2 regions of the Enterococcus sp. AAFC-DPL-6103 genome follow, and region 2 is predicted to be linked to the other one. Evidence: predicted binding sites of a transcription regulator. Region 2 holds the regulator's gene; the other holds the start of a gene.

Region 1 (3,402 bases), 1.2 Mb from region 2:
GGCTTTGTCGATTTCCGCACGCTTTGTTGAAACAGTATTTACTTCTTCTTTTTCTGTTTCCCATTGCATCTTCATCGCATTTGCTTCTTCACGTAAGTCCGCTAGTTCTTCTTGAAGATTTTTCAAACGTTTTTTACTTGCATCATCTGATTCTTTTTTCAAAGCTGCCTCTTCGATTTCTAATTGCATTAATCGACGAGTGACTTGGTCAAGTTCCGTAGGCATTGAGTTCATTTCAACACGAATCGTAGCACTTGCTTCATCAATTAAATCGATTGCTTTATCTGGTAAAAAACGATCTGTTATATAACGATCCGATAAAGTAGCAGCTGCAACCAGAGCATTGTCATGGATATTGACCCCATGGTGTATTTCAAATCGTTCTTTTAAACCACGTAAAATACTAATGGTGTCTTCAACAGTTGGTTCTTTCACCAACACTTTTTGGAAACGACGTTCCAAAGCTTTATCTTTTTCCATATATTGACGATATTCATCTAAAGTTGTTGCGCCGATCAAATGTAGTTCACCACGAGCAAGCATTGGTTTTAGTAAGTTTCCAGCGTCCATACTGCCTTCTGTTTTACCAGCCCCTACAATGTTATGAATTTCATCAATAAATAGGATGATTCTGCCTTCACTTTTTGTTACTTCTTTCAAAACAGCTTTCAATCGTTCTTCAAATTCACCGCGGAATTTTGCTCCTGCAATCAATGCGCCCATATCTAATGAAAAAATGGTTTTATCTTTCAAGTTTTCTGGAACATCTTTACGAACGATTCGTTGTGCTAAGCCTTCGACGATCGCAGTTTTACCAACCCCAGGCTCCCCAATCAAAACGGGGTTATTCTTTGTTTTTCGCGAAAGAATTCGGATCACATCTCGAATTTCTTCATCACGTCCGATGATTGGATCCATTTTGCCACTACGGACTTGTTGTACTAAGTCCACACCGTACTTTTCTAATGCTTTGTATTGTTCTTCTTGATTTTTTGAGGTCACTTTTTCCCCTCCTCGCATGTCTTCAATGTTTTTCCGAAGTTCTTTTTCTGTGATTCCTTGTTTAACTAAATAAGTTGTTAAAGGATAATGTTTTAATTTCATCAATGCTAGGATAACGATTTCTGTTGATAGAAATTCATCTCCAAAGCTTTCTTTTAATTGGTCTGCTTCATTTAACAAGCTAAATAAATTTTGACTTAAATTTTGACCATACTGAATATTCCCACCTGAAACACTTGGATATTCATCTAATAAGCGGTCAACTTCGCGTTCAAATTGATCAACGTCAACTCCCGCATCCGTATAGAAATTCCGTCCAAAATGACTTGGTTGTAAAAAGATCTTCCAAAGATGCGCAATATCAATTTCTTGATGTTTTCGCGTCACAGCAACTTGCTGTGCTTCTGCAATCGCTTCTTGAAGCGTAGTTGTCATTTTTTCAATATTCATATAAACTACCTCCTATATTGAAAGTTCAAGGATAATTGTTTCTTACTTATCAATCCTACAACAAACATTATACCCTTTTGGTCAACATTGGTCAAAGAATAAACTCTGACTTTTCAAAAAAAAATCTAAAAGTAAAAGAACAACTGAAACAGGTTCTCTACCTTTAGACTTTTTATATTTCTTCTCGGCTAGACTCACTGACTTTTTTTCGTCTAACCTCATTAATTTCTTGTTTGATGACTGCTCGTCGTTCAACTAGAACGTAGAACATGCCATAGATAAATGGTAATACAAATGAACTAAAGCGATACAACAATAACGAAGATACCGCATCAACGGTTCCAACAAGTGGACGGAATAATAACAAATACACAAATTCAAATGAACCAATCCCACCTGGAGTTGGCAAGACTCCTGCTAAGACTACAGAAAAACTAACAAAAGAAAATGTGAGTAAAAAGTCCACTGATGGGTGATTCTCAACTAGAGTCAAATAAGGAATAATGTACCAAAAGAGTAACTTAACTAAATTCCAAAAATAAATCCAGCCCAATGCTGTCCGATCTTTTACGATTGTTTGAACTGTTTCGCGTAACGAATAAATCTGGATATTCCAATTATCAACTAATGCTCGTGTCTTGTTTCGTTTACACAGTCGATTAGCTAGTTTTACAAACAATACTTGGACATTGAGACTTATTGATAAAACTAACAAAGCACTCACAATAACAATTGTTAAAATGATTCCTGCTAAAATAAAAGGGATCATTTTTGGTGCTTCCGTATAAAACAATGAAAATTGGATCAATAAGCCGATTACTGCGTAGGTGATGACTGCCATCTTGTACATAATCATGTGTAAAGCTGTTACCCCTACCCCTTGCGAAAACCGCATCCCTTTTTTGTTATAAAAATAGACTTCAGAAATCAAGGTTCCTGTACCAAAAGAAACAATTCGATAAAATGCCACGTAGCAGGAAGTCCAAAAACCATCCTTCGTTGAAAACTCTGGAGCAAAAGGCCTCGCAATTTCTTTAATGGAACGACCTTCCGCTATCTGGTAAATTGTTCCCAACAAAAGAACACCAAGTAATACAACAAAACTTGTTGATAATAATTCTGCTAAAATGTCTGCTAATGAATGTTGAATCAAATAGTAGATGATACCAAGAATCAATAATAATAATAGTAAGTTTAAAAATAATTTCGTTTTTGTTCGTTTATTCGACATCCGTTACTCCTTAATGGAAAAAATAAATCAAAATTACATCAACAATCACACCTGCAGTAAAGCCAATCGTGAATTTTTTCTTTAATGTCTTATGGTGAAAAACTTTACGAGCAATCGATCCTCCCAATCCACCACCAAGCAGGCTAACAAAAATCAAATTGCTTTCAGGAACGCGCCATGCGCCAACTCTTGCTTGGTGTTTATCATAGCCCATCAAACAAAACAAATACAAATTAACAATAATCAAATAGAACCATAAAGGGTTGTGTATCAAAACTTCCATCTTTTCTCCTTTTCAAATCGTACTTTTTAAGATTACCCTAAACTACTATTGAATGTAAAGACTATTTATTGATTGGTACATAAACAGTCAACCCTTTTGGTACCACTGTCATCTTAATTGGTAAATCATCTGTCGTGTCTCCATCTGTTCGCGTGCCTACTTTCTTTTCACTGTCAAGCTGTAATTCACTTGTTGTGTAATAATCAATTCCCGGAACAGTGTAGAATTTTCCTCGAATAATCCGTGGTAAATAAAAGATGTAAGAAAAGAAATTCAATTTAGGAATGATCGTCACGTGAAATTTCCCATCATCAGGGCTTGCTAAATCATCAAAATTTGTATATCCACCTACTGAGTTCGTCATGGTAACCGTTAGTAGTTGTGCTTTTTGTTCCCATTTTTTGTCATCTGTTTGGATTTTTAAACGGTAGCGACG
Region 2 (3,402 bases):
AGGCTTATCTCCCCCAAGAGTCCACATCGACGGGGAGGTTTGGCACCTCGATGTCGGCTCGTCGCATCCTGGGGCTGTAGTCGGTCCCAAGGGTTGGGCTGTTCGCCCATTAAAGCGGCACGCGAGCTGGGTTCAGAACGTCGTGAGACAGTTCGGTCCCTATCCGTCGCGGGCGTTGGAAATTTGAGAGGAGCTGTCCTTAGTACGAGAGGACCGGGATGGACTTACCGCTGGTGTACCAGTTGTTCTGCCAAGGGCATTGCTGGGTAGCTATGTAGGGAAGGGATAAACGCTGAAAGCATCTAAGTGTGAAGCCCACCTCAAGATGAGATTTCCCATTTCTTTAAGAAAGTAAGATCCCTGAGAGATGATCAGGTAGATAGGTCAGAAGTGGAAGTACAGTGATGTATGGAGCGGACTGATACTAATCGATCGAGGACTTAACCAAGAATGGTAAAAGAAAAAACTCGGAAGAGTTTGAGATTACTTCAAATCCAGTTTTGAGTGAGCAAAAGCAAACTCAATAAGATAACACCACAGTGTGGTGGCGATAGCGAGAAGGATACACCTGTAACCATGCCGAACACAGAAGTTAAGCTTCTTAGCGCCGATTGTAGTGAGGGGTTGCCCCTTGTGAGAGTAGGACGTCGCCACGCTTAAGTTATCAATGGAGGTTTAGCTCAGTTGGGAGAGCATCTGCCTTACAAGCAGAGGGTCAGCGGTTCGAACCCGTTAACCTCCATATGAGCCGTTAGCTCAGTTGGTAGAGCATCTGACTTTTAATCAGAGGGTCACAGGTTCGAGCCCTGTACGGCTCATATTTTTGCGGGTGTGGCGGAATTGGCAGACGCACTAGATTTAGGATCTAGCGCCTTACGGCGTGGGGGTTCAAGTCCCTTCACCCGCATTATATGAATATATCTATTCAAGCCGGCTTAGCTCAGTTGGTAGAGCATCTGATTTGTAATCAGAGGGTCGAGGGTTCAAATCCTTTAGCCGGCATCAAGTTTATGCGGAAATAGCTCAGTGGTAGAGCACCACCTTGCCAAGGTGGGGGTCGCGGGTTCGAACCCCGTTTTCCGCTTTGCCATTATCAAAACGCCGGGGTGGCGGAACTGGCAGACGCACAGGACTTAAAATCCTGCGGTGAGTGATCACCGTACCGGTTCGATTCCGGTCCTCGGCATTAACACATATGCGCCCATAGCTCAACTGGATAGAGTGTTTGACTACGGATCAAAAGGTTAGGGGTTCGACTCCTCTTGGGCGCGTAGTCTTTTTATTTTTTCGGGAAGTAGCTCAGCTTGGTAGAGCACTTGGTTTGGGACCAAGGGGTCGCAGGTTCGAATCCTGTCTTCCCGATTTTTTTATTGATTTTTTGTTGAATTCGTTTTATAATTTTTATAAATTGAATATGCGCCCATAGCTCAACTGGATAGAGTGTTTGACTACGGATCAAAAGGTTAGGGGTTCGACTCCTCTTGGGCGCGTTAATACGGAATAGTTTATTCCGTATTTTTTTTGGTTTAAAATGGTATTTTATTGAAACTTTTATTAACTAAAGGCATTCTCCTTTCATTCTTTGTTTAAATTAGCTATAATTAAGGTCAATATTAGTCAAAGGGAATGAAGAAGATGGCACATCAAAATACCTCGGATTTAATTGAGTCATATATAAAAAAAATTTTAGAAGAAAATGAAATGATTGAGATTCGAAGGATTGAAATGGCAGACCTCTTTAACTGCGTTCCTTCGCAAATAAATTATGTTATAAACACTCGCTTTACTATTCAACGCGGTTATTTAGTAGAAAGTAAACGCGGCGGTGGTGGCTATATTAGAATTGCAAAAGTTCGAATTTCTGACAAGAGACATATGTTAGACCAAATTAATCAGCTATTTGATGAAACAATCAGTGAAAAAGATTCATTTTCAATTATCCAAAAATTATATGAGGATAAAATGATTACAAAAAAAGAAGGAAATTTAATGCTTAGTGCTATTGCAAAAAGCACTCTAAATTACAGTGACCTGGAAGGTCATATTCGTGCTAGAATTCTACGAGCTTTTTTAGAACGGTTAAGTTATGAAGATGGGAAGTGAAGATTGATGGAAGAACTTTTTAATGAACGGGCCCAAGTAGTCTTGGAAATCGCACAAGATGAAGCAAAAAGATTAAAACACCAATCTGTTAGTTCTGAGCATATTTTATTAGCTTTAGTTTTAGAACCTAATGGAATTGCTGGGAAAGTTTTACGTGAGTTAGGCGTAAATGAAACAGATATTTATGAAGAAATTGAACATTTAATTGGTTATGGTGGCGTAAATAAGTATGTAGAAGGAATTTATCTTCCATACTCACCACGAATGAAACAAGTTTTTGCACTAGCAAATAGCGAAGCAAAAAAAATGAATATTCAAAAAATAGGTACAGAACAAATTTTATCTAGTTTGTTGAAAGATGAGAGTATTATGGCTACACGTATTCTTATTAACTTAGGAGTAGATGTTGCTACTGTTCGTCAAATACTTAAACGAAAAATGGGCATGAATGAAGGTCTTAAAAATAATGCTAGTCGTCGCAGAAATCCACAAGACAAGCGCCAAACTGTTAAAGGAACACCAACTTTAGACTCGTTAGCTCGCGATTTAACCAAACTAGCTAAAGAAAATAAATTAGATCCTGTTGTAGGTCGTTCAAAAGAAGTAAAAAGAGTAATCCAAGTATTAAGTCGACGAACAAAAAATAATCCAGTCCTTGTTGGGGAACCAGGTGTAGGTAAAACAGCTATCGCCGAAGGATTGGCTCAGAAAATTATTCTAGGTGAAGTACCTGAAGAAATGCGTTCAAAACGTTTGATGATGTTAGATATGGGTTCTTTAGTAGCAGGAACAAAATATCGTGGTGAATTTGAAGATCGTATGAAGAAAGTAATTGATGAAATTTACAATGATGGTCAAGTTATTTTGTTCATTGATGAGTTGCATACACTGATAGGTGCAGGTGGTGCGGAAGGCGCAATTGATGCATCAAATATTTTAAAACCAGCGTTAGCGCGTGGTGAGCTTCAAACAATTGGTGCGACAACTTTAAATGAATACCAAAAATATATTGAAAAAGATTCTGCTTTAGAAAGACGTTTTGCGCGTATTCAAGTCGATGAACCTTCAACTGAAGAAGCAGAAGAAATTTTGCGAGGTCTACGTTCACGTTATGAAGAGCATCATGGTGTAGCAATTACAGACGAAGCTTTGCGTGCCGCCGTTACTCTTTCTGTTCGCTACATCAATTCAAGGCAACTTCCAGATAAGGCAATTGATTTGATTGATGAATCTGCAGCAAAAGTTCGGTTAGATCAAACAAGTGATGTAAGCGAGACTACAGTAGTTAAAGCTGAGATT

Evidence for each region. The regulator CtsR, encoded in region 2, represses protease genes until heat stress. The targets are predictions, from matches to a motif close to TTGGTCAAAAAAGGTCAAANA.
Region 1: clpB (ATP-dependent chaperone ClpB) is a predicted target of CtsR. The motif match lies at 1,530-1,550, and genes of this name have one in related genera.

Annotation. Positions count from the first base shown of each region.
Region 1 is NZ_CM177102.1:1,167,831-1,171,232, reverse strand. Features, by position in the region: gene clpB (ATP-dependent chaperone ClpB) at 1-1,452, opposite strand, end outside; gene AC4BC3_RS05710 (lysylphosphatidylglycerol synthase transmembrane domain-containing protein) at 1,625-2,683, opposite strand; gene AC4BC3_RS05705 (DUF1294 domain-containing protein) at 2,694-2,966, opposite strand; gene AC4BC3_RS05700 (diacylglycerol/lipid kinase family protein) at 3,028-3,402, opposite strand, start outside.
Region 2 is NZ_CM177102.1:2,595,338-2,598,739, reverse strand. Features, by position in the region: rRNA gene AC4BC3_RS12520 (23S ribosomal RNA) at 1-448, shown strand, start outside; rRNA gene rrf (5S ribosomal RNA) at 541-656, shown strand; tRNA gene AC4BC3_RS12510 (tRNA-Val) at 670-742, shown strand; tRNA gene AC4BC3_RS12505 (tRNA-Lys) at 746-818, shown strand; tRNA gene AC4BC3_RS12500 (tRNA-Leu) at 826-907, shown strand; tRNA gene AC4BC3_RS12495 (tRNA-Thr) at 930-1,002, shown strand; tRNA gene AC4BC3_RS12490 (tRNA-Gly) at 1,013-1,084, shown strand; tRNA gene AC4BC3_RS12485 (tRNA-Leu) at 1,101-1,186, shown strand; tRNA gene AC4BC3_RS12480 (tRNA-Arg) at 1,198-1,271, shown strand; tRNA gene AC4BC3_RS12475 (tRNA-Pro) at 1,289-1,362, shown strand; tRNA gene AC4BC3_RS12470 (tRNA-Arg) at 1,417-1,490, shown strand; gene AC4BC3_RS12465 (CtsR family transcriptional regulator) at 1,636-2,103, shown strand; gene AC4BC3_RS12460 (ATP-dependent Clp protease ATP-binding subunit) at 2,110-3,402, shown strand, end outside.